Regions from separate parts of the Caballeronia grimmiae genome, predicted to be linked through region 1. Evidence: predicted binding sites of a transcription regulator. Region 1 holds the regulator's gene; each other region holds the start of a gene.

Region 1 (7,849 bases):
AGTGCCGATACGAATAGTGTCGATGCAGCCACGTTGCGTAATTCCCCGCGCCGTTCGTGAGAATGGCATCGGCGGGCAGCCGTTCGGCGAGCGCGCGCATGATTTCGCCAAGCTGGACATCGCCCATCATCGGCCTGGGCTTGCGCCATTCAAGATACGCGGCGTGCGCGGCCTCGGCGGCTCCCGTCCATGCGATCGCGGCGGGCGGTTCGAGCGCCGCGAGCATCGACGCGATTTCCGGCATGCCCGACACGATCGGCAAATCCGCGCTATAGACGCGCCCGAGCTCTTCCGCGCCCTGATGCACGTGGATGAGCGTCTGCTTCGTCTTCGGGATATCGAGCAGCGTGTAGCCGCCCGTCGTCGATTCGCCCATGCGCGGGCCGAGCACGAAGAGGACATCGGCGTCGCGCACGCGGGCAGCGAGCGCCGGATTGATGCCGAGGCCGACATCGCCCGCATAGTTCGGATGCTCGTTGTTCAGCGTGTCCTGGAAGCGGAACGCGCAGCCGGCCGGCAACTGCCATCGCTCGATGAAGCGCGCGAAGTCCTGTGTGGCAGCTTCCGTCCAGCCGCTGCCGCCCGCGATCACGAAGGGCTTCTTCGCATTGGCGAGCATGTCGCGTAGCCGTTCCATCTGCGCCGGCGCGGGCGATGCCGCCACACGCTGATAGCGCGGCGCGGCCGGCGCGGCATCGCAGGCTTCGGTCAGCATGTCCTCGGGCAGCGCGAGCACGACCGGACCCGGACGCCCCGCCGTCGCGACGTGAAACGCATGACTCATGTATTCAGGCACGCGGCGCGGATCGTCGATCTGCGCGACCCACTTCGCCATCTGCCCGAACATGCGCCGATAGTCGATTTCCTGAAACGCCTCGCGATCCATGTGGTCGCGCGCGCATTGGCCGATGAGCAGGATCATCGGCGTCGAATCCTGATACGCGGTGTGCACGCCGATGGATGCGTGCGTCGCGCCCGGCCCGCGCGTGACGATCGCGACGCCGGGCCGGCCGGTCAGCTTGCCGACCGCTTCGGCCATGTTCGCCGCGCCCGCCTCGTGGCGGCACACGATGGTCTGGATCTGGTCCGTTTCGTCGTGCAGCGAATCGAGCACGGCAAGAAAGCTCTCGCCGGGCACGCAGAACACGCGCTCGACGCCGTGTTGCACGAGCGCATCGACGACGAGACGCGCGCCGGTGGTTTGAGTGGAAGCGGGGGAAACATCGGACGCCATGCGTAAAAGTCTCCTGTCGGTTCAGGTTGGCAGAAAAGCGCCCTATAGCTTACGCCGTGGTCGGCACGGCGAGCCGAATCTTTACCGCGATCTGCTCCATCAGCCGAAATACCCCTTTTTCACACCCCTTATCCAGCGATAGACGCAGGCGCTTCTTCGCAATAATGGCTTCACTGAAAAGCGGACACGTCGAAACATCCGGCGACGCCCGCCTCGCAAAGATCGCAGTCATTCCTCATCGGGGGCAAGTTTGAACATCCGTAAATTCATTGGCGCGAACAGCCGCGACGCACTGCGACAGGTTCGGGAAGCGCTTGGCCCCGATGCAATCGTGCTGTCGAACCGTACGCTGGACGATGGTTCCGTGGAGATCGCCGGTTGCGCGGATAGCGATATCGCGTCGATCTCGCCGAAATCGCAAGAGCTGGCCGCGCCCGCGACGTTCGCGAGCGCCACACCGCGCGCCGCGCTGGCGCAGGCAGCAGCCGCTGCGGCAAAGCACGCCGCACCGAATCCGTATGCGAGCGGCGATGTGTTCTCGTCCGTGTTCGGCGCGAAGCCCGACGCCGATGCCGACGCAGCCGACGAAGCACTCGCCGACGAAGCATCCCGCACGATGGCCGATTCGAATCCGTGGCTGATCGAGCATGCGCGACGCATCGCCGAGCAGGCCGCGACGCCGTCGAATCGTCCGCTGACGGCATCGTCGGCAATTGCACGCGGCATGGGCGTGCCGGTGGCGCCGAAAGCGCAAGCCGCCGACAAGCCGGAGACGGCGAACTACCCGCTGCGCCAGGCCGCGCAACCGAAGGTCGACACGCCCGAGTGGGCGCGCGAAGCCGCGCAAGTCGCCGCACGCCGCGCCGCGCAGAAGATCAACGCAAGCGCGCCGCAAGCGGAAGCATCGCCGGCATCGCCTGAAGGTGCGTTCGAAGGCTTGCCAGCGAATGCGGCGGCTGTCGTCACCGAGGCGATTCGTGCGCGCATGGAGCAGGTCGTCAACGATACGGTGATGAACGAGCTGTCGTCGATGCGCTCGATGATGGAAGAACAGTTCTCCGGCCTGCTGTGGGGCGATCGCCAGCGCCGCATGCCGAGCAACGCCGCGCTGACCAAGCACCTGTTCGCCGCGGGCTTCTCCGCGCAACTCGTGCGCATGGTCATCGACAACATGCCGGAAATGGAAAACGCCGAGCACGCGCTCGAATGGGTGCAGCAAGTGCTCGAATCGAACCTGCCGGTGATGGCGAGCGAAGACGCGCTGATGGAACGTGGCGGCGTGTTCGCGCTGATGGGCCCGACGGGCGTCGGCAAGACGACGACCACCGCGAAGCTCGCCGCGCGCTGCGTGATGCGCTTCGGCGCAAGCAAGGTCGCGCTGCTGACGACGGACAGCTACCGGATCGGCGCGCACGAGCAGTTGCGCATTTTCGGCAAGATTCTCGGCGTCTCGGTGCACGCGGTGAAGGACGCGGCCGATCTGCAACTCGCGCTTTCGGAGTTGCGCAACAAGCACATCGTGCTGATCGACACGATCGGCATGAGCCAGCGCGATCGCACCGTGTCCGATCAGATTTCGATGCTGTGCGGCGCGGGTCATCCGGTGCAGCGCCTGTTGCTGCTGAACGCGACGAGCCACGGCGACACGCTCAATGAAGTGGTGCAGGCCTACAAGAGCGCGGCCGATCAGCCGCCGCTCGCGGGCTGCATCCTGACCAAGCTCGATGAAGCGACGAACCTCGGCGGCGTGCTCGATACGGTCATCCGCTACAAGCTGCCGGTGCATTACGTATCGACCGGACAGAAGGTGCCGGAAAACCTTTACGTGGCGACCAAGCGTTTCCTGATCAAGAGCGCGTTCTGCATTCCGCGCGACGGTTCGCCGTTCGTGCCGCAGGACGAGGAAGTGCCGGCGCTGTTGTCCGCATTGTCCGCGCGTGCCGCGGCTGAACTCCATGAGGTTCGCTTTGGATAAGCTCGTCCTCGACCAGGCTGAAGGCCTGAGACGGCTCCTGACGCGTGCAGGCTCGCGCGTGGTGGCGGTCGCGGGCGGACCGGCGGGCATCGGTTGCACGTCGGCGGTGGTGAATCTCGGCGCGGCGCTGGCCGTGCATGGCAAGGATGTGCTCGTCATCGACGAGCGGCAGAACGGAACATCGGTGAGCCGCATGGCGGGGCTTTCCGGATCGCAGGCGATGAGTGCGGTGATGTCCGGCCGTCACGCGTTGCAGGAAGTCGTCACGCGCACGCCGCTCGGCTTTTCGCTGATCGCCGCGCCCCGCGAGGAGCGCGTGAGTCACGACGCCGCGCAGTGCCGCGCGCTGCTCGACGGACCGGCGGACATCGTGCTGATCGATACGCAACTGGATCGGCATGGCGCGCTGTCGTCGCTCGCGGCGCAGGCGCATGACTTCCTGATCGTCACGCGGGCGGCTGCGCCGGCGATCACCGAGGCGTATGCGTGCATGAAGCGTCTGCACTACGCGCATGCAATCGGCCAGTTCCGCGTGCTGATCAATCACGTGCAGAACCCGGCCGATGCGGCGGTCGCGTTCGACAACCTGTCGGGCGTGGCGAGCCGGTATCTGGCGGTGGCGCTCGTGCAGGCGGGGTATGTGTCCGAGGATGCGCGCATTACTCGGGCGAGGGAGCTGTCGCGTTCGGTGGTGGAGGCGTTTCCGGCTACGGCTGCGGCGCGCGACTATCGCCAGATTGCGGCCGAGCTTCTGCACTGGCCGATGCGTTCCACGCCGGCTGGGCGTGATGCTGAAGTTGAAAACGAAATGCAGTTTTTGGATGGCGAGTCTGACAAGGGCGGGCGGGAAGTGGCGCGAAGAGCGTCGATGTTTCCCGGCCATGCATTGAGCAGCACGGCGTCGATGTGATCAAGACAAAGGTGACCCAGATGTACAACGCCCAAGGCAAACTCTCGCAGTCCGACGTGTTGACGCGCTATGCGCCGCTCGTTCGCCGGCTGGGGCTGCAGCTCGTCGCCAAGATGCCGGCGAGCGTCGACCTCGACGATCTGATTCAGGCCGGCATGATCGGCCTGATGGATGCGGCGAGCCGTTACAAGGAAGATCAGGGTGCGCAGTTCGAGACGTATGCGAGCCAGCGCATTCGCGGCGCGATGCTCGATGAACTGCGCGCGAACGACTGGCTGCCGCGCAGCATGCGCAAGACGTCGCGCGAAGTGGAATCGGCGGTGCACAAGGTCGAGCAGAGCCTTGGCCGTTCGGCGAGCGAGACGGAGATCGCCGAGCATATGAAGCTGCCGCTCGACGAGTATCAGTCGATGCTGCAGGACTTGCACGGCAGCCAGTTGATCTATTACGAAGACTTCGACCGCTCGGCGGACGACGAACCGTTCCTGGATCGACATTGTGTGGATCGGTCGGACCCGCTTTCGGCGTTGCTCGATGACAGCCTGCGTGGCGCGTTGATCGAGGCTATCGATCGGCTGCCGGAGCGGGAGAAGCTGCTGATGAGCCTGTATTACGAGCGCGGGTTGAATCTGCGGGAGATCGGCGCGGTGATGGAAGTCAGCGAGTCGCGGGTTTGCCAGTTGCATAGCCAGGCGGTGGCGAGGCTGCGGGCGAAGTTGCGGGAGCAGGAGTGGACGGGGGTGGAGGCTTGAGGGGGCTGAACTGCGGGGACGGTGCAATGTCGCTTCGTTCCTGCGGCCCCGCGCACCGTTAGAGATGCCAACTTTTGGCGCTGGTTGGCTGACGCTTGGTCGTCGATGACGTGGTGTTTGGCGCGATTGGCTACGGGGGATGGCGCGGAGACTCGTCGTCTTCTGGGATGAGCCTGATATCTCGGTGGTCCGTAGCGGAAACGCACGTCAGCAACGCATATCGCGGAATGAATTCTTGCCGCGTGGGCTTGGCTGATCTGCGAGGAGTGAGCCTTAAGCTTTCATGGGCGATGACTGCGGTAGCGGCTGAGTATCGAGAGCCGCGCTTTTGCTCGCGAGATTGACCCAGACCCGGCTCAACGCGACAGATGATTCAGGCAGCAGACTGCTCTCAACGCCGCGATTGTCGAAGCTCAGGCAGCGTGAGCCCAGTCCGGGCTACTGTCGGTTGCGTAGCGGTAAGCAAGTTGCAAAAAGAGCCAGGGGAATGCGATGCACTTCCCGCCGCCAAGATGCCGTAGTCGGCAGTCGGCAGCAACCCTTGCTTCTCTCGTTTGAATGCGGTCTTGATTCTGCACGCCTTTTGGCGACATTGGCCAGGCAACGGCAAATAGGCGCATCCGCGTTGAGTCTCGGCCCGACTGTTTAAGCGGAGAAGCGAGCGGTAGCACGAAGCCTTGATTCAGGAAGCGCGCTTGAAGCGATCGACCTCTGCTTCAGCGATGATGATGGCGCGCCCGGCTGGGATCGAACCAGCAACCCCTGCCTTCGGAGGGCAGTACTCTATCCATTGAGCTACGGGCGCATCGGCGGGAGCCTTGCTTGCGGGATGCCGAAAGGCGACAGCAAGACTCATGCGAATCCGAGAGGATACCTGTTTTTCAAACATCCGTCCACGGCGAGCGCTTCAACGCAAAATCCAGCACCCTCGAACTGCGGGTAAACGCCCGTCACCCGCCTCGCCGCCCCGCCGCCTTCCGTTAAACGTTCCGTCTATAATCGACCGTGCCTTTGACGACGCAAGGGCGAAGCGGTAGCCGTCACGCTGTCTGAACCGACTCAATCAAAAAACGGGAGACGAGACAAGCATGAGCGAAGCACCCCACGGAGCTCCGATCAGGACACCCGGCCAACTCATCGCGGCGATCATCGCGGGGTTCGGCATCCCGGTCGCCATCATCATCCTGCTCGCCGTTTACGTCGATACCTCGACGCGCACCGGCGCGGGCACGAACATCGACGCTTCGGTGCAAGAGCGCGTCGCGCCCGCCGCGAAAGTCGATATCCGCGACGCCAACGCCCCCCGCGTCTACAAAACCGGCGAAGAAGTGTTCAAAGCCGTGTGCTCCGCCTGTCACGCGACAGGCACAGCCGGCGCACCCAAAGTCGGCGATGCCGGCGCATGGGCCCCGCGCATCAGCGAAGGCTACGACACACTGCTGCACAACGCGCTCAACGGTAAAGGCGCGATGCCTCCGCGCGGCGGCGCCAGTCCCGACGATTACAGTGACTTCGAGATCGCGCGCGCCGTCGTCTACATGGCGAACAACGCTGGCGCGAAGTTCGCGGAACCGGCGCAACCTGCATCGGGAGCGGCGGCAAGTGCATCGGCTGCGGCGTCTGCTCCGTCCGGCGCATCGGGCGCGACGGACAACGCACAGGCCGCAGCCGCACTCGCGGCGCTCGCATCGGTGCCGCAAACCGCATCCGCGCCGGCTGCGGGTGCGCAAAGCGCGGACGCCGCTCAGGCCGGCAAGGCCCTCTACGAACAGGTCTGTCAGGCGTGTCACGCGGCAGGCGTGCTGAACGCGCCCAAGTTCGGCGACAAAGCCGCCTGGGCGCCGCGCCTCAAGGAGCCGATGGAAACGGTCTACAACTACGCGCTCCACGGCAAGGGCGCGATGCCGCCGAAGGGCGGATCGAACGCACCGGACGCGGATGTGAAAGCGGCCGTCGATTACATGGTGAACGCGTCGAAGTAACGTCGCGGCTAGCGGTATCGTGAGCCGGCTGCTGTCGTCCGGTGTCGCAATGAAAAGCCCTGCGCACGCTTGAAGCGTCGCAGGGCTTTTTGTCAAATGCGGAAAGTTATCAGCTCTTCTGCAACATCGCCTTCAGCATCGCCATCCGGTCCTTCGGCGACAACGGCGCTTCTTCCGCCGTCGGCGGCGGCGCATCGTCGAGCAGCATCTCCGGAATGAAGCGCGATGGCTCGCACACCACCGTCTCCCGCGCGCGCTTGCGCTTCTTGCACCAGTTCAGATGCAGGCTTCGCTGCGCCCGCGTGATCGCCACGTACATCAGCCGGCGCTCTTCCTCGATGCGCGCATCGTCGACCGGACTGTCGTCGTCCGCGTTTCCGCGATGCGGCATGATGCCTTCCTCGACGCCCACCAGAAACACGTGCGGATACTCCAGCCCCTTCGACGCATGCACCGTCGAAAGCCGCACCGCGTCCGGGTCTTCGTCCTTGCCTTCGAGCATCGACATCAGCGCCACGGTCTGGATCAGCCCGAGCAGATTCTTGCCCTCGTCGGCGAGGCCATCGGCGGTGTCGTAGCCGGTCTGCTCGCTTTCCGGCGATGCCTCCGGCTTCGTGCCCTTGCGCTTCAGCCATTCGCAGAATTCGAGCACGTTCTGCCACTTCGATTGCGCCTGCCGCTCGTCGAAGGCATCGTAGAGATAGGCTTCGTAGTGGATGGCTTCCATCATGTCGTCGAGCACTTCGGTCGCCGGATCACGCGCGGCGCGGTCCGAGAGCCGGCGTATCCATTCGCAGAAGGTGCGCAGCGGTTCGACTTGCCGCGCCGACAGCCGCGCCTCGATGCCGCCCATGAACACCGCCTCGAACAGCGACACCTTCGCTGCGCCCGCGAACGCGCCGAGCGCTTCGAGCGTCGTGTTGCCGACGCCGCGCCGGGGTGTCGTGATGGCGCGGATGAAAGCGGGATCGTCGTCCGGATTCGCGATCAGCCGCA
Region 2 (7,849 bases), 740 kb from region 1:
AGGATGTAGTGCATCTCCGTCCCCGGCCGCGGCGCGCGAAAGTGCGACGTGTATTGCGTGATCGGCGAGCCGAGCGCGCTTCTCGACAACATGCGCACGAAGACGCCGAGATCGGCGATTGTCGGAATGATCTTTTCGATGCCGATCGACGCGATATGCAGCGGCGGCACGTTCGCGGACAGATCGGCGTTGCCCTCGTTCGTGCAGACCACGACCGTCCCCGTTTCGGCCACCGCGAAGTTGCATCCCGTCATGCCCGCCGTCTTCTCGCGCACGAAGTACGGCCGCGTGTGCATGCGCTGGCTCTCGGCGAGATAGTGAATGTCGCTGTTGGCGGGATCGGTGCCGATGGTGCGGCCAAAGAGTTCGGCCACGTCCGCGCGCAGCTTGTGAACCGCCGGCACGACCATATGGCTCGGGTCCTGATGATCGAGCTGCTGAATGCGCTCGCCAAGATCGGTTTCCATCACCGTGATGCCGCGCGGCTCCAGATAGTCGCGCATGTAGCACTCGTCGGTGAGCATCGACTTGCTTTTCACGAGCGTCGTCATGCCGCGTTCGCTCATCAGCTGGTGAACGAGCGCGTTGTGCTCTTCCGCGTTCGCCGCGAAATGCACGACGACGCCGTTCTTCTCCGCCTGATCGATGAACTGCGCGATGTAGTCCGCAAGATTCGACAGCGTGTGTTCCTTGATGCCCGAAGCCAGCTCGCGCATCGCTTCCCATTCGGGGATGCCGTGCGCCTGCGCGTCGCGCTTGCTGCGCAGATCCCACAGGCGCTTGTCGTGAAACGCGACGTGATCGGTCTTCTGCAGGAACGCGCCGGCCGCCTTGGCGTGATCGATTCGTACGGTCTTGCTCATGCCCGCGCTCCATTCAGGACCTGCGCGATGTGGATAAACCGCGCGTCGAGCTTCATGCGTTCCGCGCAGCCTTGCTGATGCATCAGACAGGACATGTCGCCCGAGACGATGTACTCCGCCCCGGCACCGATGTGGTCGCGCACCTTGTCCTGGCCCATGCGCACGGACACCGCTTCCTCGGTCACCGAAAACGTGCCGCCGAAGCCGCAGCATTCATCGGGGCGCGCAGGCGAGACGAACTCGATGCCCTTCACGCCCTCGAGCAATGCGCGCGGCTTCGAATATCTAACACCGGCGACTTCTGAATTCGATGTCTCGCGAAGATGCCGCACTGCGCTGCAACTGTTATGCAGCCCGACTCGATGCGGAAACTCGGCCCACGGAAACTCGCGGACCTTCAGTACGTCGTGCAGGAATTCGACCAGTTCGAAGGTGTTGCGGCGCACCTTCTGCACGTCGCTCGTCTGCTCGATGGCGGTGAAGTGCTCGCGCACATGATGCGTGCAACTCGCCGATGGCCCGACCACGTAGTCGTAGTCCGCGAAGTTGCGCGCGAACACACGCTCGGCGCCGGCGGCTTCCTTGTGCGCGCCGCTGTTGGCCATCGGCTGGCCGCAGCAGGTCTGATCTTGCGGATAGTCGACATCGACGCCGAGCCGCTCCAGCAATTCGAGCGTGGCGATGCCGACCTGCGGATAGAACGCATCGATGAAACAGGGGACGAACAGGGCAACTTTCATGGCGTATCGTGGGAGGAAATCGCGTGTCTGGTCAGCTTGGTCTGACCAAGACTTTAAGGATCCGGCGCTTTCGTGTCAAACTAGGTTAATCCAGCGTCCTTGCCTGTGCATTTCATTCGACCGATGACCTTCCAGCCCGTCCACCCGCATTCCTACGCCCGCGTGCGCCTGTCCGATGTCGTGTCCGGGCAGATTCGGGAACTGATCTCGAACGGCACGCTGCTGCCCGGCCAGCGCCTGCCCGCCGAGCGCGATCTGGCCGAGCAGTTGAACGTGTCCCGGCCGTCGCTGCGCGAAGCGCTGATCCGCCTCGAATCCGATGGCTTCATTCGCGCGGTGGCGCGCGGCGGCTTCGTCGTGTCGGACGTGACCGCGCCGCTGGTTTCGCTGCCGCTCGCGGCGTTGCTGCAACAGCAGCCGGACGCCAGCGGCGACGTGCTCGAACTGCGTCACGGCCTCGAAACGCTCGCCACGGCCTACGCCGCCGAGCGCGCGACCGAAGCCGACCTCGCGCGAATCCGCGCCGCGTTCGATGCGCTCGAAGCCGCCGTCGCCCAGAAAAGCGCGCGCATCGCGGAAAAGGACGCGGCGTTTCACCTCGCCATCGCCGATGCGACTCACAACGTCGCGCTCGCCCACGTGATGCACGGGCTCAACGAACTCGTGCGCGAATCGATGCTGACTTCGCACCGTCTCGTCGACTATGACGACGAAGTCGAAGCCGACCTGCTCGTTCAGCATCGCGCGATGCTCGACGCAATCATCGCCCGCGATCCGGCGCGCGCCCGGGACTGCGCGGGCGCGCATCTCGACTACGTGCGGGCGCTCTATCGCGACGGCGCAAAGGGGAAGGCGCGCAGCCGCGTTTCTCACGATGACATGACGAATTCGTAACGTGCTCGTAAGATTCGATAGGACTTCGCCTACACGCATTTCGGACGCAGACGGCTAACGCGCGATGAACGAACTCGCGATACTGAAACCGTCGTCAACAACATGCGCAAGGAGGACAACATGCCTTATCTACTCGGATGGCTGCTCGGCGTGCCGGTTATCGTGCTCGTGATTCTGTATCTAATCTTCCATTGAACCGGCCGCAACAGACCGCAGCAAAAGCAACGAAGGGCGTCGTTACAATACGGCGCCCTTTTCTTTTTTCCGAAGGATCGTGATGAACCGCGCCGCCCGTCTGACTTCGACCGCATCGCTCGTTTTTCTGCTTGGCGCGACTGCCGCGCACGCGGAGGAAATTGCGAGCGTCAACACGAACTTCCGCATCACCGGCTCGGACCGCGTGAGCGTCGAGGCCTATGACGATCCGCTCGTCGGCGGCGTGACGTGCTATGTCTCGCGGGCGCGCACGGGCGGCGTGAAAGGCACGCTCGGCATCGCCGAAGATCCGACGGAAGCGTCGATCGCGTGCCGCCAGGTCGGGCCGGTCGCGTTCAAGGAACCGCTCAGGCAGAAGAGCGATGTGTTCACGGATCGCATGTCGTTCATCTTCAAGACGCTGCATGTCGTGCGGATCGTCGATGCGAAACGCAACACGCTCGTGTATCTGACGTATAGCGACCGTATCGCGAGCGGCAGCGCGAAGAACAGCGTGACGGCCGTGCCGGTGCCGCAGGGAACGGCGATTCCGGTGAAGTGAGCACGGCTCGCGGGCAGGCGAAGTTGTAAACTGACCAATTCGCCTTCGAACGATCCGCTCAATGAACGCGCAACGTTTCTCCAACGCCGCACGCTACTGGCGCTCGCCGCTCGTGCCGGACGCGGACATGGTCACCGCCGAGTACTACGACCACGAATTCGCGCCGCACTGGCACGACGCGTACACGGTGCCGGTCATCGAAGCGGGCGCGGAGTGCTATGACTATCGCGGCTCGCGGTACGTGGCCGAAGCGGGCTCGGTGCCGGTGATCAATCCCGGCGAGTTGCATACCGGCGCGCGGGCCGTGGATGCCGGCTGGCGCTATCGCGTGTTTTATCTGCCGGTGCCATTCGTCGAAAATCTGGCGCGCGAGATGTCGGGGCGCGCGACGGCGGCGCCGTGGTTCGCCGCAGGCATCATCCGCGATACCGATCTGGCGAGGCGGCTCGTGGCCGCGCATCGGGCGCTGGAGCGCGCCGGACAAGCGGCCAGCGCGGACCCGCTCGCCGCCGAAACCGCACTCGTCGATGCGGTCAGCACGCTGCTCGCGCGCCATGCGCTCGAACGGCCCTCGCCCGCTCCGCTCGCCGCCGATGCGGTCCGCGTCGCAACGATGAAAGCCCGCCTCGCCGACGATCTTCTCGAACCCGTCACGCTCGCGGAACTCGCCCGCACGGTCGGGCTGTCGATGTTCCATGCGGCGCGGCTCTTCACCCGCGAAACGGGTCTTGCTCCGCATGCGTGGCGCAATCAATTGCGCATCGCGCGGGCGTTGCCGGCGTTGCGCGCGGGGACGTCGATCGCGCATGTCGCGGCGGCCAGCGGGTTCACCGATCAGAGTCATTTCACGCGGCACTTCAAGCGCGCGTTCGGCGTTGCGCCGGGACGCTGGCGCTGAGTCCGCCGTTTCCGCGTCGCGACCGCAAGAACGTACAAGCCGGCCAGGGCACGACTGGTTATCCTCCGCAAGCTGGCAACACGCACATGTCGTACTGGAGGGAGGACCACCTTGACCGCATCATCATCCACCAATGCGCTGAGCGAATTCGCCGCCGGCGCGCGTGACACCATCCCGATGATGATCGGCGCCGCGCCTTTCGGCGTCATCTTCGGCACGCTCGTCACCGCGAGTCCGCTCGCGTTGTGGCACGGCCAGCTCATGTCCCTCGTGGTGTTCGCCGGCTCGGCGCAGTTCATCGCGGCCGGCATGATTGCCGGGAATGCGAGCTTCGCCGTCATCTGGGCGACGACGTTCGTCGTCAATCTGCGGCACATCCTGTATTCGGCGACGCTCGCGCCCTACGTCGCCCATCTGCCCGCGCGCTGGCGCTGGGCGCTGGCCGGCCTCATGACCGACGAAGTCTTCGCCGTGGCCTACGCGCATTACCAGAAACGCACGGCGGGCGAGATCGGGCCGCATTACTTCTTCGGCTCCGGCGTCGCAATGTTCCTCAACTGGCAAGCGTGGACGCTCATCGGCCTGTTCTTCGGCGCGGCGTTTCCGGGCCTCAAATCACTCGGGCTGGACTTCGCGATGGTCGCGACGTTTATCGCGATCATCGTGCCGCAACTCGTCGCGGCGCGCTTCGTGGCGGCGGCGCTGACGTCGGGCGTGCTGTCGTTCGCGTGGCAAGGCTGGCCGTACAAGCTCGGTCTGCTCGCGGCGGTGCTCGTGGGCGTCGTCGTCGGCATGCTGCTGACGATGACCGACGCCAAAGCGGGACTCGACAAGGAGCGCGTGCGATGAACTATGTGCTGCTGATCTTCGGAATGGCGCTCGTCACCTATGTGATCCGCGCCGCCGTGTTCGTGCTCGGCGAGCGGCTCACGTTTGCGCCCGTCGCGCGTACCGCGCTCGGCTTCGTGCCGGTGACGGTGCTGACCGCGATCATCGTACCGATGACCGTGTCGCCGCACGGCAACGGCGCGGAGCTGACCTGGCGTAATCCGCAGCTCGTCGCGGCGGTGGTCGCCGTCGTCGTGTGCGCGTTGACGAAGCGCACGCTTTTGACGATCGCCGTGTCGCTCGCAGTGTTCTTCTTCTGGCAACTGGTCGTGTTGCGTTAGGCGTTGCGCAGTGCGCGCCTTACAGAAGCCACTCAAGTTTCCGGCTCCCGCGCCGATATCAGAATCGAATGGCCTCCGCTCTCTGCCGGCGGGCCGACAGCATCTCCCGCGAGTGGGCCATCGGGCTGCCCCGAGCGCGGAACCGGAAACCGACATGCCGCAAATCACCCTTTCGCTTCGCGACGAGACGATCGCTTCGCTGCAACGCGACTTCGAAGCGTTCTTGCGTCTCTCGCTGAAGCTCGACCCTCAGTTCATCACGCCGTCGTTCGAGGACTTCCTGCGCGCGAAGCTGCTCGACAACCCCACGCCGCTCACCGAGCAGGCCGTGCAGCGCATGCTCACGCACGGCCAGTACGCCTGGGCGAAGCGCGCGCTCGACAAGGAGTTTCCGGACGTCGTCGAAATCCTGATTCGTCAGGCGGCGGAGCACGGCTTCGCGTTCGCGATTCGGTCGGACTGGAGCGCGGAAGATCTGCTGAAGGCATCGCGCGAATGGGCGGCGGCGATCGTCACCGAGGCGAAGGGCGATGTATCGCAAGTCGATGTGCTTGCCTCGCAGATCAAGTCGGCGGCGGCGGATATCCGCACGGTCGAGGAAAAGATGCAGACGCCGGCCTGGCGGCTCGCCGATTCGCTTCGTCAGCGTGTCCATGACGCGAAGGTCGCCGTGGAAACCAACGTCGGCTCGACGGCGCGCGAAAAGCTCGGCGAACTGCGCGCGCTGCTGCGCCTCAGCATCTTCTACGGTTCGGTGCAGAAGCAGGAAGCGCAGCAGTTGCTCGAATATCTGCGCTCGCTGCGGCCGGAATTGTTCGTCGAAGAGCCGTATGACGGCTTCACGCGGTTCGCGGCGTGGCTGCGGAGCGTCTTCGGCCACGCGCCGCGAGCGGCGGGCGCGACGCGGGCCTCGCGCTAACGAGGGCGCGCCCTACTCCCACATTCCCTTGAGCCGCGCGGCGATATCGATCTTCGCTTTCGCCGCCGCCGCGAGCCCTGCCGCCGTCGGCGCGGCGGCGACCGGCACGGGCGGCCATGCGGCGGCCTCGAAGTGCGGCATCAGATGCGGCGGAATGAAGCGTGTGCGCTGCGCCCACACGTGCCTGTCGCCGAGGTTCGTCTGGTTGTGCACGTAGAACCGTTGCGGCGCGATGACGTGCAGGTCTTCCTTTGCCCGCGTCATGGCGACATACAGCAGGCGGCGCTCTTCGTCGAGTTCCTCTTCGCTGCCCGTGCCGAGATCGGACGGAATGCAACCGTCGACGCCATTCAGCACGAACACGTTGCGCCACTCCTGCCCCTTCGCGGAATGGATGGTCGAGAGAATCAGATAATCCTCGTCGATGAGCGGCACGCCCGATTCATCGCTTGTCGCGTCGGGCGGATCGAGCGTCAGTTCGGTGAGAAAGCGCTCGCGCGTCGGATACGTCGACGCGATGCTCTCCATCTGCATCACATCGCCAATGCGAATGGCCGCGTCCTCGTGGTTGCGCTCGAGGTGCGGCTCGTACCATCGGCGGATCATTTCGAACTCGGCGGGCCAGCCCGATTCCCGTCCGCAAAGCCTGGCCATCAGGGCGACGAAGCGCGGCCAGTCTTCGCTCGCGCGTGCGGGCGCGCTGAAGGCTGCAATGGCATCGGCTGCCCGCGCGTTCTGGGCGACGCCGTCAAGCAGGCGTCCCGCGATCGCCGGCCCGACGCCCGGCAGCAGTTGCGCGACCCGAAAGCCCGCGACGCGGTCGCGCGGATTCTCGGCCCAGCGCAGCACCGCGAGCACGTCCTTCACGTGCACCGAATCCAGAAACTTGAGCCCGCCGAACTTCACGAACGGGATGTTCTTGCGCGTCAACTCGATTTCGAGCGTCGCGCTGTGATGCGCCGCACGAAACAGCACGGCCTGCGACTTGAGCTTCATGCCGCCCTCGCGCGCCTCCAGCACCTTTTCGACGACATAGCGCGCCTGATCGGCCTCGTCGGCGACGGCGACGACGCCCGGCTTCTGCGCCGATGCCTTGTCGGTCCACAAGTCCTTCGTGTAGCGCTCGGCGGCGAGCCCGATGACCGCGTTCGACGCTTCGAGAATGGACTGCGTCGAGCGGTAATTGCGATCGAGCGTGACGGTCGCGGCGGGCGGATCGAAGTGTTGCGGGAAATCGAGGATATTGCGCACGGTCGCGCCGCGGAACGAATAGATCGACTGCGCATCGTCGCCGACGACGGTGAGGCCGCGCCCGTCCGGTTTCATCGCGAGAAGAATGCTCGCCTGCAAGCGATTCGTGTCCTGATACTCGTCGACGAGCACGTGATCGAAGCGGCTCGACAGATCGGCGGCAATCGCCGGCTCCGCCGCGAGATGCGACCAGTAGAGCAGGAGGTCGTCGTAGTCGAGCACGCTTTGCGATTGCTTCGCGCTGACGTAGGCGGCGAACAGGCGCTTCAGATCGGCTTCCCACTCGCGGCACCACGGAAACGACTGATCGAGCACCGTCGCGAGCGACGCGCCGGTGTTGACCACGCGCGAATAGATC
Region 3 (7,849 bases), on a different replicon from region 1:
CTTCGTCGGTCTGTCGCAGCGCGAGCCGCAGCGCCTGATCTTCCAGACGCGCGAGCTGCCGCTTATTCAGTCCGCCGCGCTCGCGCAACGCATAGAGCCACGCCTGCAACTCGCGGTCGCGGTGCGAACTGCTCAGGAGATCGCCGTAGCGCAGGCGGATGTCGGCATCGGCGGCGTTCGGGTGTGCGTCGATCCAGTCGCGCAGCAGCACCACGCCCCGGTCAGGCTCGCCCTGATCGATATACGCCGCGCCGACCGACGCGAGCAGATACGGATCGTCGCCCGCCTTGTCGCGTGCTTCCTTCAGCGCGGCGGCGGCGCGTTCGCGTTCTCCGTGCGATGCCGCCTCGCGCGACGTTTCCAGCGCCTCGTGCACGTCTAGCTTGCGGACCAGTTCGCGCATGCCGTCGGTGCGCTCGCTTTCCGGCAGCGGCGCGATCAGCGCCTTCGCGCTGCGGACGTCGTCGAGCGAGTTGTCGTAGAGCGCGGCGGCATAGCGCATCGAGGGCGCCTGACTCGCCGCGAGCCCGTCCTCCATCACGCGGCGGCCCAGGTCCGGCGAACCCAGATCGCGATACAGCCGCGCCAGCGCGAAGCGCGTCCACGCGGCGTCGGGATTGAGCCTGAGCGCGGCTTCGTAGTGATCGGCGGCGGGACCGTCCCGGCCATCGGCGTGGAATCGCTCGGCCTGCTTGACGAGCAGCTCCGCGCGCATCTGCGCGATCTCCCGCTTCTCCTTCGGCGACGTGACGCGGCGCTGCAGCGAATCGAACAGGCTATCCAGCTCGGCGGTGCGGCCGGTCCGCTCGTACACGACGCGCAGCGGCGCGACCGCGTCGAGATTCGGCTTGCGCGCGGCCAGCAGACCGCGCAGGATCGGCTCCGCGTCGGTCCATCGCTGCTGGGCGACGAGCGCGTTCGCGAGCAGGAGGCGCGCATCGTCGTTCTTCGGCTGGATGCGCAGGCCCGCGCGGGCGGCGCGTTCGGCATCGGCGGGACGGCCATTCGCCAGCGCCTCGCGGCTTTTGGCGAGCGCGCCCCAGAGTTCGGTCGTGCGCGCGAGGCCGACCCATTTGCTGCGATTGTCCGGCGCATGTTCCGCCGCCCGCATGAAGAGCGCGTGCGCGGCGTCCTGATCGCCGGTGCGAAGGCGCAGCAATCCGAGTCCGCCGACGGCGTCGGGATCGTCCGGACGGGCCGCCGCCGCACGCACGAGCAACGGCTCCGCGCGCGCCAGATCGCCCTGGGCAAGCGCCGCGAGGCCATGCTGACGCGCGATATACGCCGGATCGCGTTCGGCGCGCTGCTGGGCGCCGACAGCCGTTTCGAGCCCGGCAAGGCGCTCGCGCATCTGATCGTCGTCGGGGACCATCTCGACATACGCGCGCAACGACGGCAAAAACACCGGCTCGTCCGATCCCGCCTTCAGCACGCGCCGCCAGACATCGAGCGATACCTCGCGGCTCACGTCGTCGCGTCCGACGAGCCCATGCGCGATGCGTTCGGCTTCCGGGCGCGTCGCGCGTTCGTTGAGCAGGACGGACAGCACGAGCGCGGCGTCGACGTCGTTCGGGTTCGCGGCCAGCGCGCGGCGCAGCGCGGCAACCGCCTGCGGACGGCCGGCATCGGTCGAGCCGAGAATCTTGTTGTACTCCGCGCCGAGCGGCCCGCACGGCGCGCCGTTCGGAAAGAACGCCTTCAGCCGGCGCAGGGCTTCGTCCGCGCGGCCACTGCGCGCCAGCAGGCGGATACCCGCCATCTCCTGACGGCCCGTGGTCGCAACCCGATATTCTTCTTCGATGCAGCGCGTCTCCACGGCATCAGGAGAACGTTTGCGCAAGCCGTCGAGAATGGCCTTCGCCGGGTCCGGCTGACCGAGCCGCAATAGAATGCGGATCTGTTCGGCAAGCAGCATCGGATCGTCCGGGGCGATCAGCAGCGCCTTCTGAAGCTGCGACAGCGCAAGATCGTCGCGATGCTTCGCCGCCCACATCCGCGACATGTCGTAGAAGCGGCCGGCATCCTCGGGCAATGCGTCCGGCGGCGATGCGCCCGACGCTCGCCCCGCGCCCGGAGCGAGGAGCAACGCCGCAACAGCGCCGCCGCAGGCGCCCTGTTTCACCGTGGCGTGCATGTGGCGCTCCATGCGGGACGCAGCGTGCCATCGGCGGCGAAGCGATAGCGCCCCTCGTACCAGCCGATGCCGAACAGCGTCAGCACGCTCGTGTAGTAGCCCGGTGCGCTCTCCGCGTTCAGCCGGGCGACGCGGGCGGCCTGTCCCGCCGCCAGCGCGCGCTGCCCGAGCGACACGAGGAACGGCACCGCCGACGCCGAGAAGCCCGCGTTGCCGTCGTTGGCCGCTGCCGCGCCGGTTGCGGCATCGATCTTTTCGGGCGGCGCGCCGCGCGCCGCGATGAAGTCGGCGAACGGCACGAAATGGCGGCGCAGCCCGTCAGCGCGGGGGTCGTCCGCATCGAGCGTTCCGGCCCACAGATAGACGCGAATTGCGTTGTAGGAGCCGGTCGTGTCGTCGGTGGCGGTTGCGTCACGGTCGAATGCATGGCCCGCGCGATACGTCGCCCAGTCGGGCGCGAGGCCGCGCGGCGCGGAATCCCGCAGCATGACGGCGCTGCCATCGACCAGCTGCTGCCAGCGGCGCTCGGCCGGAAAACGCGTCGCCAGTGCGCGCAGCACTTGCAACGGCGCATAACTCGGATTGACGATCCACGTATCGTCGGTCGGACGAAATCCCGTCGTGCCCGGCAACAGGAACCGCCCCACGCCCGCGACGGGAAACGTCTCGTCTTCCAGCACCCGCGCCGCGAGTCGTGCGCCGCGTAGCGAGTAGGTGCGCTCGCCCCACAGCGCGCCGGCTTCGAGCAGCGCGTAGGCGATCCACAAATCCGCGTCCGAAGCGGGGTTCGAATCGAGCACGGTCCACGAGCCGTCGTTCGCGCGTCCCCACAGCCACGCCGGGAGATGGCCGGTCAGGTCGCCATCCGCAAGATTGTTCTCGGTCCAGTGCATGACCCTGTCGAAGGCGGCGCGGTCCCCGGCGACCAGCGCGAAGAAGAGCGCGTAGGACTGCCCTTCCGACACGGTGCGCCGGTCGGCTTCGCTGGCGTCGATCACGCGGCCATCGTCGGACAGGAAATCGCGCTTGAACTGCTCCCACGCGGGCCATGGGCCGCAGCCTTCGGCCGCTTCGACGCGCGCGGCGGGCGCGAAGACGAGCGCAAGAATAAGCCCGGCCACGCCGATGAGCAGCCAGAAACTAAGAGGGGATGTGGGGCGGCGGTTCATCGCTCAGAATTCCTGTCGACGCTGCGCGAGACGCTGCAGGAAGTTGAACGCGCCGACCGCGAGCAGCAGGCCCGCCAGCACGCCGAGGATGCCGAGCAGCACCGGATGACGCGACGCGAAGCCTAGCACCCGGTCTCGCCAGGGCACATGCCCCACCGCATAGCGTTCGCCGATGCGCGCGCTCTCGACGCTGTCGCGCTGGATCACGGCGACATCGTCGCGGATGAGGCCGACGAGCTGCGGGTCATCGAACGCATCGAGCAGTTCGCGGGCGCGGGTCGCGTCGCTCGCCACCAGCGCGACGACCGAGCGCCCCTTCGCCGCCGGCGACTGGAAGCCATACACCGCCGACAGCGCCGCGTCGACGTTGAGGCGCAGCGCGCCGGCTCCCGCTTGCTGCGCCTTCGAGAAGCCGACGCGCTTCACATCGGCGGCGCGCGTATCGACGGCGAGCGGAATCGACTCGCTCCATGCGCTGACGAGCGGCGCGGCCGGCGATCCGCCGATCATCAGCACGTCCTTGTCTGCAAAACGCGCGGTTTCCGACGGACGCGCGACCTGCACGCGTAACGCGGGATAGCCGGTCCATTTGCCGATACGGCCCAGCATCGTGAGCATGGTTTCGAGTTCGTGAGGCGCGGGGTGCACGGGCACGACGACGACCGTCTGCGACAGGTCGGCCATGCGCGAGAACGGGAAACCGCTGTTGGCGAAGTACGCGAGATTCGGCATCGATGCGTAGTGCACGAAGCGGCTGAAGTCGATGGTCGATTCGGGATCGATGGACGCGCGCGCCGGATTGCCGGTCGCGCCGGCGCACAGCGTGCTCTTTTCGGAATCGAGATTGAAGCGGAAATCTAGCTGGTTATCGCCGACGAGCTGATAGGCCGGCACTTCCAGTTCAGCCGTCGAGCCGCGCGCACCGGACGACTTCACACCGGCTGTGTCGCCGTTCGGCGTCAGGCGATACGACTTGATTAACTGCTTGTTCATCTCGATCGACAACGCGGAGTTGTTCTGCACGCTCGGCGCGGTGTAGCGATAGCGCACGTCGAGTGGCGCGCCGACTTCGTTCCACGACGTGAGGTCGACCGGCACGCGCAATTCCAGGCTGATGGTTTCGAGCGCGCCGCCTAGCGATTGCAATTGTTCAGGACGCTTGACTATTTCAGCGAAACGAACGGGCCGGTCGACGGGCGTCCAGCGCGGCGCGTCATAGGGCTTGCGCTCGGGTTCGGGATCGCGGCGGCCAATGTTCGCAACCGGCCCCGAAAGGCCCGGCGTGCGCAGCACCAGTGCATAGGCGGCGCTGTCGACATCCTGTGCATTCGCCCCTGTGACGATCAGCAGCTTGTGGCCGGGCGCGGCGGGGTTGTCGGCGATGACGAGCGCCGGTCCGCTGACGCCGACGGGACGAACGTTCGGCGGCAAGTCCTCGAGACGGCCGACGAGCACGGCGTGATCGTCCTTCGGCAAGTCGGGCGTGACGGGGAAGCGGGCCTTGCGGTAATCCGCGAGCGATCCAAACCACGATGCGATCACCGATGCGGTGCGCAGCGTGGCATCGCTTGCATTCGACGGCAGCACGAACGTCAGCCGCAACGGGTTGACGTCGTGTTCGTCGAAGAACGGCGCGGGCAAAAGCGCGAGTTCGTTGGGCAACGTGATCGGGACTTCGTCGAGCACGATCTCGCTGTTCGAACTGATATCGGCCCACAAACCAGTATTGCCCGGGTCTTCACAGTGCTCCATCGAATAGTGCGCGATCAGCTTCAGCTGCAACGCGCTGTAATCGGTCATCAGACGCGGATCGATCTCGATGTCCTGCGTCACCGTCCGCCCCGCGCTTTCAGGCGCGAACCGCAGCGTCGCGACGACCTGGTCGTTCATCGACACCTTCAGATGCGACATCGGGAACAGCAATGCTGGCGAATACGAATAAACAAGCCGCAGACGCGCAGCCTTGACGATGCGATCGCGCCTCACGCCCACGTTCACCGTGCGTACGTCTTCCAGTCCGCGAAGACTTAGCGTGCGGTATGCGCCCAGCGCAGAGAAAGGAATGTGGACTTTGCCGTCGCTCGCGTCCCCGGTCCCCGTGAGCGATGCCTGCGTAGCGTTCGGTGCAGCGAGAGCGGGAGGTGTCAGAACGGTTGCCAGCCACGCGATCATCGCGACGACGAACGGGAAGCCGAATCTTTCCGTTATCCAGACTAACGGCCGAACTCTCGGTTTAGAGCGCACGTTCGGACGCCCGCCCGCCCCGCCCCCCTTCGGTTCTGTTTGAATCGTTAGCATCACTAATTCCGACCTCGTTTTTGCGGGCCTGTCTTCAAAGCTCTCAGTCTTTCTTACCGCTTGGCCCGTGCAATCTGGAGTTCGTTGGCGTGGGCGTCCCGGAAACAACTCTATAAACACAGGATAAGCGGCAATGTGCGGTTCCGCACGCAGGCTTACGAATTCTCATTTCGTTTCACACGTTTGTCAAAAAGGCGTGGAAAAGCTGTGAGGCGTTTTACGTAAATCGGCATTAACGATGTGTCGTCCTAAGTGGAGTGATTCGACTCCATTTAACCCGGCATTGAATGCTCCAGGCAACTACTACCTCGCCGGTGAATCGCTAGAAGCAATCGTTGAGGATTGGAAAACGACGGATGGTAGCGCGGTGATTAGTGTCTGGTTTCTCTGCGAATTTAGTAAGGCCCTTTACGCGAGACCGCAAGATGCTCGCTTCTGTCCAGATGTCACCGCCGCCATTTTCGCGCCATTGATCGCTGTCCTTGACATCACCGCTTTTACCTATTCACCTGTATCACTCGCCAATTGAACGGAAGCCGTTAAACGGTAAATCGGTCGCATTTAGCGGACTTCATGACCGGTTTTACGAACGCAAAGATTTTGGCAAAGCCTCGTTACTATTGCTTGCATCGTTTGCGTGGGGTTCGGGCTACGATCTCCATTCCGGTATTAATGCGTTGGCTAATTCCGTACGCACGACCGTTCTGTTAGCGCAAGGTCAGGCGAATAACCCGATGTCTGTGCGATACCCCGCACGGCGCAAGCGGATGCATTTTCAGGTGGTCAAACCGTTGCCTAATTTACAAACGTAAGTATCATTTGTTCGATCACTGACACAACGACACACCGCGTCCTATCCGGGAGAAAGAATGTCGCTTTCCAAAAGGTTGGTCGACGGCGCCAAGGACTGGCTGCCCGATAGCGTTTTCTTGCGCATCGCTCATTTGCACAAGGTCGGCCGTTTTCCTAATATCAAAGCGCCGAAGACCTTCAACGAGAAGATTCTCTACCGCTGCCTGTATCCGGACCCGAGGTTCGTCGATCTGACGGACAAGCTGACCGTGCGCGATTATGTCCGCAGCAAGATTGGCGATGAGCACTTGCCGAAGCTCTACGCCGCGCCGGACAAGTTCACGCGCGATGTCTTCGACGCCCTTCCCGATCGCTTCGTGATGAAGGCGAATCACGGAAGCGGCTTCGTCAAGCTGGTCCGCAACAAATCGGAGACGACCTTCGAAGAATTGCATGCGCTGGCGCAGCAGTGGCTGGCAACGGACTTCTATCGCGTGGCGCGCGAACGCCATTACCGCACTATCAGCCCGCGCATTTTCTTCGAGGAGCTGCTGCTCGAGCAGACCGGCATCGTGCCCGCGGACATCAAGATGCATTGCTTCTTCCGCGCCGGCGAGAGCAAGCCGACGGTCTTCACCGCGCTCATTTCGGACCGCTTCGGCGAACATCCGCGCGGCGACATGTACGACGGCGACTGGAACCGGCTCGACATCGCCATTGGCCATTACGCGCGCAGCGACGTGCCGCTGCCTCGCCCGGACAACTTCGACAAGCTGCTGTCGATTGCGACCGCGCTTGCCGAAGGCTTCGAATACGTGCGAGTCGATCTGTATGCGCCCGGCGACAAGATCTACTTCGGCGAATTGACGTTCACGCCGGGGGCGGGCGTGTTTCCGATGCGTCCCGATGCCGTCGACTATGAATGGGGCCGGTTGATGAGCTGACGCGCGGCGGGCAGCGCATGACGCGTCGCGGTACATGCGGCGCCGCTTGCGCGATGCGATCGAGTTCATCGCGCACCGCCGTCATGTCGCACATGTCCTGGCCGTTCGTGCTGCGCACGAGCATCGCTTCGAGTCGTCGCCGGACAGCGCCATAGCGAGCGCCGGCTCTTCGATGCAGATCAGCGCGCTCGCTAAAGCGCAAGAAGGTCTGCAACGAAGCGAGAACGGCCGCGCCCATGCTCGTCATCCCGACGATGATTCTCAACTCGGGTGACACGGCAGTCGTCACCAGCGATAGAAACGACGACGTACCCGTTAGCGCGGTCATTCCGATCACTGCAAGCCCGAGGTGTCTCCCGTATGCCGATAGCCGGTCCGCCATTGCATAGTGGCGGATTTGCGCATCGCGCGCGCGTCTTATCCATTGAAGCAGTAACGATCGAGTATCGTCCGGCGGATGACATTTGAGGCAGTCTTTAGCTTGCTCCGTGCTCGTCGCAAAGTCAGTCATG
Region 4 (7,849 bases), 270 kb from region 1:
GCCTATCTCGCGCAGGATGTCGCGCATGTAGGGCTGCACCGTATCGCTGGAGAGGGCGAACATCGGGCGCTTCTGCGTATCGACGATTTCGATGCGCAAACCCTGTTGCGTCGACTCGATGCGAATCTGCTGCTTGAACTGCTGCAGCGTGGGATTCGCTTCGATCGCCGCCATCAGCTTGACTTGCAGGTCGTGCAGGCGCACTTGCTCGCGCCGCTCGAGTTCGGTTGTCGCTTGCCTGAGCGCTTCCTCGTCGACTTCGTTGCGCGGGGTGCGCGCGTCGGTCATGCGGGTGGTGCCGGGGTCGGGGCTCGAAATGTCGCGTCCGCCGCCGGTGATGATGCTGGAATCCATGCCGACCGTTTTCCCGCCGACCATCGCGGCTTTCAGCGGCATGTTGAAGTATTCGGCGATGCCGCGGCGCTGCACCGGCGAGGTGGACGACAGCAGCCACATCAGCAGGAAGAACGCCATCATCGCGGTCATGAAGTCGGCATACGCGAGCTTCCACGCGCCGCCGTGATGCCCTTTAGCGCCCTTGCCGACGACACGCTTGATGAAGATCGGCCGATCCTTTTCGCTGCTCATGTCGTCACTTCGCCTTCACGCGGCGCACGTGTTCTTCGAGTTCCGAGAACGACGGGCGCTCGGTCGAGAACAGCACCTTGCGGCCGAACTCGACCGCGATCGCGGGCGCATAACCGTTGAGGCTCGCGAGGATCGTCACCTTGATGCACTGGAACATCTTCGTCTGCTCGGCGACACGCTGCTCCGCGATGTTCGCGAGCGGCGCGATGAAGCCGTACGAAAGCAGAATGCCGAGGAACGTGCCGACGAGCGCCTGCGCGATCATCTCGCCGAGCACCGCGGGCGGCTGGTCCGCGGACGCCATCGTGTGCACGACGCCCATCACCGCGGCGACGATGCCGAACGCGGGCATCGCATCGCCCACTTTCGAAAGCGCCTGCGCGGGCGCTTCGCCTTCGGCGTGATGCGTTTCGATCTCCTCGTCCATGAGGCTTTCGATCTCGAACGCGTTCATGTTGCCGCCGACCATCAGGCGCAGATAGTCCGTCATGAATTCGACGATGTGATGGTCCGCGAGAATCTTCGGGTACTGGCTGAAAATCGGGCTCTTGTTGGGATCGTCGATGTCGGCTTCGAGCGTCAGCGTACCTTCCTTGCGCGCCTTGGCGAGCAGCACGTAGAGCAGGCCCATCAGTTCCATGTACACGTCCTTGTTGTACTTGGAGCCCTTGAAAAGCGTGGGGATGACGAGCAGCGTCGCCTTGATCGTCTTGATTCCGTTGCCGAGGATGAACGCGCCGATGCCCGCGCCCCCGATCATCAATATTTCGACCGGCTGCACGAGCGCGCCAAGGTGGCCGCCTTCGAGCGCGTAACCGCCGAAAACGGACAGCAAGGTCACGAGCGTTCCAACAAAGATCAGCACGGGCAAGTCCTCGGGTTTATTGCGGATGACCGGCGTGAGCGCGCGGTTAAGGATGTTTACGGCATGCGGGGAGAAAACTTTTAGGCGGGCGCCGCGAGGGGCTTGCGGCGCAATGGCGCAATGGCTTAATAGCGCAATCGCTTGCTAGCGCGCGTCGTCTTGCGGTCGACGCGGCGAAGCGTTCAGACGATCTGCGCGACCGGGACGTCGGCGGCCTGCGTGATGGCCGCCGACGTGCCCTTGTCCGCGAGCGAGGAAAGAATCGTGTGATCGTCGAACCGGAAGCGGCACAGCAGATGGCTCGATGAAGCCACCCTCAGCGCCTGCGTCGGCGTCAGCGCAGACACGACCTCCGCGACGCGCTCGGACAGTCCGAGGCGGAACATCGCCGCAACGCGGTCTTCTTGCAGCAAGCGCTGCGCGAGAAGCAGGTACGACAGATTCACCTCGCGGATTTCCGCGAGCACGCCTGTAATCGTGGCCGTCATCTTTCCCCCGAGTCGATTCGTGGCTGGTCAGGCCAAGCGGGAAACGTTTGCTCGAATGCGCCAAAAAAACGGCGCATTCGGCCCCGCATATGTCGGCTGATTGTCGCCCGGTGCGGTATGCGTGCCTATCGGATGAACGCACCGACTCGCCGACGGAAATTCGCCCGCGATCGTGTAGGAAAAAGTCGTACACGCGCGTGATGCCTGCTGGTCGGCAGAGGCTTTATCGGCTGAAAGCGGCGCGACTTTAGGAGCGATGCCGAAGGAACAATTTTTGCTTTAAAACGATTCACCGCGCTGAATGCGCGTCGGACGATTCCGACCGTTTTCGCCCCGGTGCAATTTCTCACTTCGTAACAGCCGTTGTTTCGCGCTGTAACAACGTTAAGCGATTGAAAATTGACGTGTAATGCGGCTCTCGATCCCGATAATGAACGTAAGGGATAACCCGGTCGACAGCCGGAACCGACCTTGGGCGGCCTGAGCGACGAACTCGCTGCACGCGCGCTGCCCGTCCGAATGGCATGCGTCGATCGTTCAACCGGCTTCACCGCATGTTCACACGAATGCTTTGCACAGGGCCGGAGTCACGCCAGAAACGCCGCTCCGCCGCTGAATTGCAAGGACCGCACAGGCGTCGAACCGCCACTCGCGGACCACACTGGAGAACCACGTTATGCGAATCGCACAAATTGCACCGTTGCACGAAGCAGTTCCTCCGAAGTTTTACGGCGGCACTGAGCGCGTGGTGTCTTACCTGACGGATGCACTCGTCGATCTCGGCCACGATGTAACCTTGTTTGCAAGCGGCGATTCGCAAACCCGTGCGACTCTCGAAGCGGCCTGGCCGCGCGCGCTGCGGCTCGATCCGACCATCCGCGATCCGCTCGCCCCGCACATGCTGCTGCTGGAAACGGTTCGCCGCCGCGCGCATGAGTTCGACGTGCTGCACTTCCACCTCGACTACATGCCGTTCCCGCTGTTTTCGCAAATGGATACGCCGTTCGTCACGACGCTGCACGGCCGTCTCGATCTGCCCGAACTGCAACCGATGTTCAACACGTTCACCGACGCGAACGTCATCTCGATTTCGAATAACCAGCGTGGCCCGCTGCCGCAGGCGAACTGGCTGAACACGGTCTACCACGGGCTGCCCGACGATCTGCTCACGCCGCAGCCGCAGAAGAAGCCGGAATATCTCGCGTTCCTCGGCCGCATCTGCCCGGAAAAGCGCGCGGATCTCGCCATCAAGATTGCGGCGCAAAGCGGTCTTCCGCTGAAAATCGCGGCGAAGGTCGACAAGGCCGACCAGGACTACTTCAAGTCGACGATCGAGCCGCTGCTGTCGCAGGCGCACGTCGAATTCGTCGGCGAAATCAACGAGGCGCAGAAGCCGGAGTTCCTTTCGGGCGCAAAGGCGCTGCTATTCCCGATCGACTGGAACGAGCCTTTCGGCCTCGTGATGATCGAATCGATGGCGTGCGGCACGCCGGTCATCGCGTTCAATCGCGGATCGGTGCCGGAAGTGATCGATCATGGCGTGACCGGCTTCATCTGCGAAGACGTTCAGGGCGCGGTGGGCGCACTGCATCGGATCGACGAACTGTCGCGCACCGAAATCCGCGCGCAATTCGAACGCCGGTTCAGCGCAAAGACGATGGCGCAAAACTATGTCGACACCTACACGTCGATGCTCCAGGCCGCGAAGCGCCCGGTGCTGCGTCAGGTTGCAGTGGGCTAATACCTTCCCTTCTCGCTGCCGCTTTGGAATGCCGCCCAATCGGGCGGCATTTTCTTTTTGTGTCGCCAAAGCTGCGCGCCCCGTGAAACGCGCAACGATCGACCATTTTTGACAGTTCAGGAAATGAGCCGCGCTTAAACTGCGCTCCGCAGAAGCAAACGGCTTTCTTGCGTCAAATCAACGATCTTCATCTTTTCTCGGGGCTGGATCATGCAATTGTCGAAGCGTCTCGGCGCTGAAGTTTTCGGTACCTTCTGGCTCGTGCTGGGCGGTTGTGGCAGCGCGGTTCTGGCCGCCGGATATCCCGGGCTGGGCATCGGGTTTGTCGGCGTTTCGCTCGCCTTCGGTCTCACCGTGCTGACGATGGCCTATGCCATCGGCCACGTGTCCGGCTGTCACCTGAACCCGGCGGTGAGCATCGGGCTCACGGTCGCGGGACGCTTTCCGGTGCGCGATCTCGCACCGTACATCATCGCGCAGGTGGTCGGCGCGACGCTCGGCGCCTTCGTGCTCAAGCTGATCGCAACCGGCGCGCCGGGCTTCGACCTTTTCGCAAGCGGCTTTGCCGCGAACGGTTTCGGCGAGCACTCGCCGGGCCATTACACGATGATCGCGGCGCTCGTCTGCGAAGTCGTGATGACGTTCTTCTTCCTGTTCGTGATCCTCGGCGCCACCGATGACCGTGCGCCGAAAGGCTTTGCACCGATCGCCATCGGCCTGTGCCTGACGCTCATCCACCTGATCTCGATTCCGGTCACGAACACGTCGGTGAACCCGGCGCGCTCGACGGGCCAGGCGTTCTTCGTCGGCGGCTGGGCGCTTGATCAGCTCTGGCTGTTCTGGATTGCGCCGATCGTTGGCGCGGCCATCGCGGGCATCGTTTATCCGCTGCTGACTTCCGAATCGGAAGCGCGCAAGGTCGCTGCCGTCGCACAGTAAGCGGCTTTACGCAGCAAAAGAAACGGGCGCCTGGTGCGCCCGTTTTGTTTTTCGCGCCGCGTGCGCGCGGCGTGCATTAAAAACGCGCGACAGATGTAATGGCGCATTACGCAATCCGCTTAATAACGTCACTGCACGGATCGCGCTTCTCCGCAAAACGCCCGCCATATAAGGCTTTCCGGGCTTCACCACCGACAGCATCGCCCTTACGCGCGGCTTGCACCCCGTAACAAGTCGTCGAAGCGTGTAAGACAGCGGGCGCTTACATTGGACTCATGCGACACACGTCGCCTTCCAGGAGAAACACCATGAAGCGCATCGTCATTCAAACGCTTGTCGCGACCGGCCTTGTGGCAGGCGCCATCGGAGCGGCTCAGGCTCATACCGATCTGCACGTCGGCGTTTCGCTCGGCTCGCCGGTTTATGCGGCCCCGGCCTCGGTCTATGTGCGTCCTGCTGCGCCGGTGTATCGCTCGCCGGCGTGGCGGCATGAGGAGCCGCGCTGGCGCGGTAACTACGGCCGCTATGGCCACGACAACGGACGCTGGAACCGCGCGCGCTGGGATCATGGCCGCTCGGACAACTGGGGGCATCGCGGCTAATCGCGCGAGGCCGGAAGCGAGGCGGCGCGATGCCGCCCGCCTCCCGCAATATCAGCGCGGCGAAGCGATTTCGTCGCGAATATCGAACAGCTTGCGCAGTTGATGCGCGACGCCCGCCTCGAAGTTGTTGCCGATGCGCGGCACGTTCGGCAAGCGCGTGATGAGGTCCGGGTTGGCGTTGTTCATCATGAACGGATGCCCGGCCGTTTCCAGCAGGTCGATGTCGTTCATGTTGTCGCCGAACGCGACGCAATGCGCGGGATCGATATCCAGCCGCTCGAGCACGTAGCGCAGCGCGCGGCCTTTCGATACATCCGACGTCATCACTTCCAGGCAGTCCGGCAGCGAGTACGTGACGTACAGCGAATCGCCGAATTCCCGCTTCAGGTTTTCAGCCGTGTACGCGAGATCCGCCGGTTCGCCGATATAGAGCACTTTCGCGATGTTCTCGCCGTCGTGCTCGCAGAGATCCATCACTTCGTACTTGAAGCCCGAGTCCTGATGGAAGACGAGCAGTTCCGGCGCGTGGCGGTCGATAAGCCAGGCGTCGTCGGCGAACAGGTTGACGATCACGCGTCCGTGCTCGCCCACGACGTCCGGCTGCACCAGACGGCGCACGAACGCCGGTGCGAGATCGCGCGAGTAGATATCTTCGTCGCCGGGGGCGTGCACGCGCGCCCCGTTCGACGTAATCAGGTACGCGTCGACGCCGAGCAGGTCGCGAATGCCGGCGACATCGCGATAATGCCGCCCCGTCGCGATAATGATCGGTACGCCGCGCGACGCGAGCGTGCGCAGCGTGTGGGCGGTGAAGGGATCGAGCTGGTGGTCGCTGTTGAGGAGCGTACCGTCGAGATCAGTTGCGATGACCGAATACATGGCTGCCCTGTTTGAGCGCGAAGCTGCCTATTTTATCGCGGCGCGGTCGCCTGTCCGCGTAACCGCGCCCGGCGACGCCGACGCGCGCCGCGCCAGTTCCAGCGCTCCGGCGGCGGAATCGGCGCGTGGCTCGCGCAGACGTTCGCGCACGGACGCCGGCACGAAGGGTTCGTACGGCGCGGCCAGTCCGCCGCATAGCGCAACCGGCAGCACGCCCGCCGGATCGAGCGCGGCGACGAGCAGTTCGATCTCGCGCCCCGCCTGTTCCAGCAATGCAGCGGCAGCCGGATGACCGCTATTTTGGAAGACGCTCGGCGCGAGCGTCGCATACGCCGTCTGATTCGACGCGCATAGCCAGACGACGAGGCTGTCGCGGTCCGTTGCGCCCGTCAGCGCGAGCAGCGCGCGAGACCATGCGTCGGCGGGCGCGCGGCCGTCCAGGACGCGCTGCAAGTGGACGACCGCGCGCAGGCCGAGCCATGCGCCGCTGGCTTCGTCGCCGCTCGGAAAGCCGTAGCCCCCGGCGATGCGGCACACACCATCCGCGTCCAGCGACGCCGCGATGCTGCCCGTCCCCAGCGCGACGACGACACCCGGCTCGCCCCCGTGCGCTCCGATGACGGTCGTGTACGCGTCGCTTTCGACGCTCAGCGCCTGAATCGGCGGCGCCATGTCGAGGAACGCCGCAAGCCATTCCGCGTTGTTGACGCCCGCGAGCCCGCAGCCGAGCGCGCACGCCCGCCAGTCGAAGGGCAGCGCGGCGGCCTGGAACGCGCGTTCGCACGCATCGCCGATGGCTTGCCACGCCCGCTCGACACCGAGCCCCAGCCCCGACGGGCCGCCGCTCGCGCGGGCCAGTTCGACGCCGTTCGCATGGGCGAGAATCACGCGCGTGCCGCTTCCGCCGCCGTCGATGCCGAGCAGAAAGCCGTTGAAATTCGAAGTCGTGAAAGTGTTCATGGCCGCAAGGATAACGGCGCAAACGCGGCACGCCAATTAGCCGAATGGCAGAGGGTGGACGACGGCGGCGTTCCGCTATGCTGGCGCATTCGAAATCGAGGATTCCCAATGACCGACACCGAACCGATCCGCTGCGCCTGGGCCACGACGCCGGCGATGGCGCACTACCACGACACCGAATGGGGCGTCCCGTCGCGCGACGACCGTCACCTCTTCGAAATGCTCGTGCTGGAAGGTGCGCAGGCCGGCCTTTCCTGGTCGACCATCCTCAACAAACGGGACGGCTACCGCACGCTTTTCGCGGGCTTCGACATCGGCAAGGTCGCGCACTTCACCGAGGCCAATGTCGAGCGGATCGTCGGCGACGCGCGGATCGTTCGCAATCGCGCGAAGATCCAGTCCGCCGTCCTCAATGCGCGCGCCGTGCAGCGCATTCAGGCCGAGCACGGCTCGTTCGCTGCGTTCGTCTGGTCGTTCGTCAACGGCCAAACGATCGACACCCCGCGCGATGCGAATAATCCGACGCCGGCATCCACGCCCGAATCCGACGCCCTGAGCCGCGCGCTCAAGGCATATGGCTGCAAGTTCGTCGGCACCACCATTTGCTACGCCTTCATGCAGGCGACCGGCATGGTCAACGATCACGCCGCCGACTGCGTATCCCGCGCCACCCCCAAGACGAAACGCAAAGCGGCAGCGAAAGCGGGAGTTTAAGCAGCCTCCGATGCCATAGATTTTTGCTTTTTGGCAACATGCAAGCCGCGTAACCGTGCTGATGCGGGAAAGT

Evidence for each region. The regulator FliA, encoded in region 1, starts transcription of late flagellar genes. The targets are predictions, from matches to a motif close to CTAAAGTTTNNNNNNNNNNNGCCGNTA.
Region 2: LDZ21_RS04015 (DUF4088 family protein) is a predicted target of FliA. The motif match lies at 5,353-5,379, and genes of this name have one in related genera.
Region 3: bcsB (cellulose biosynthesis cyclic di-GMP-binding regulatory protein BcsB) is a predicted target of FliA. The motif match lies at 5,655-5,681, and genes of this name have one in related genera.
Region 4: motA (flagellar motor stator protein MotA) is a predicted target of FliA. The motif match lies at 1,510-1,536, and genes of this name have one in related genera.

Annotation. Positions count from the first base shown of each region.
Region 1 is NZ_CP084271.1:104,241-112,089, forward strand. It holds gene LDZ21_RS00480 (thiamine pyrophosphate-binding protein) at 1-1,234, opposite strand, end outside; gene LDZ21_RS00485 (hypothetical protein) at 1,284-1,466, opposite strand; gene flhF (flagellar biosynthesis GTPase FlhF) at 1,485-3,209, shown strand; gene LDZ21_RS00495 (MinD/ParA family ATP-binding protein) at 3,202-4,119, shown strand; gene LDZ21_RS00500 (RNA polymerase sigma factor FliA) at 4,140-4,871, shown strand; tRNA gene LDZ21_RS00505 (tRNA-Arg) at 5,601-5,676, opposite strand; gene LDZ21_RS00510 (c-type cytochrome) at 5,960-6,853, shown strand; gene LDZ21_RS00515 (UvrD-helicase domain-containing protein) at 6,963-7,849, opposite strand, start outside.
Region 2 is NZ_CP084271.1:844,427-852,275, reverse strand. It holds gene LDZ21_RS04050 (lactate utilization protein B) at 1-863, opposite strand, end outside; gene LDZ21_RS04045 ((Fe-S)-binding protein) at 860-1,603, opposite strand; gene LDZ21_RS04040 (FadR/GntR family transcriptional regulator) at 1,727-2,497, shown strand; gene LDZ21_RS04035 (CreA family protein) at 2,775-3,254, shown strand; gene LDZ21_RS04030 (helix-turn-helix transcriptional regulator) at 3,316-4,152, shown strand; gene LDZ21_RS04025 (AzlC family ABC transporter permease) at 4,330-5,001, shown strand; gene LDZ21_RS04020 (branched-chain amino acid transport AzlD family protein) at 4,998-5,321, shown strand; gene LDZ21_RS04015 (DUF4088 family protein) at 5,476-6,240, shown strand; gene LDZ21_RS04010 (ATP-dependent helicase) at 6,253-7,849, opposite strand, start outside.
Region 3 is NZ_CP084274.1:475,769-483,617, reverse strand. It holds gene LDZ21_RS25565 (cellulose synthase subunit BcsC-related outer membrane protein) at 1-2,134, opposite strand, end outside; gene bcsZ (cellulose synthase complex periplasmic endoglucanase BcsZ) at 2,119-3,303, opposite strand; gene bcsB (cellulose biosynthesis cyclic di-GMP-binding regulatory protein BcsB) at 3,307-5,475, opposite strand; gene LDZ21_RS25550 (ATP-grasp fold amidoligase family protein) at 6,471-7,337, shown strand; gene LDZ21_RS25545 (SLATT domain-containing protein) at 7,264-7,719, opposite strand.
Region 4 is NZ_CP084271.1:2,708,939-2,716,787, forward strand. It holds gene motB (flagellar motor protein MotB) at 1-588, opposite strand, end outside; gene motA (flagellar motor stator protein MotA) at 593-1,453, opposite strand; gene flhD (flagellar transcriptional regulator FlhD) at 1,636-1,941, opposite strand; gene LDZ21_RS13000 (glycosyltransferase family 4 protein) at 2,618-3,682, shown strand; gene aqpZ (aquaporin Z) at 3,893-4,621, shown strand; gene LDZ21_RS13010 (hypothetical protein) at 4,930-5,223, shown strand; gene LDZ21_RS13015 (Cof-type HAD-IIB family hydrolase) at 5,275-6,102, opposite strand; gene LDZ21_RS13020 (glucosamine kinase nucleotide-binding domain-containing protein) at 6,130-7,062, opposite strand; gene LDZ21_RS13025 (DNA-3-methyladenine glycosylase I) at 7,171-7,776, shown strand.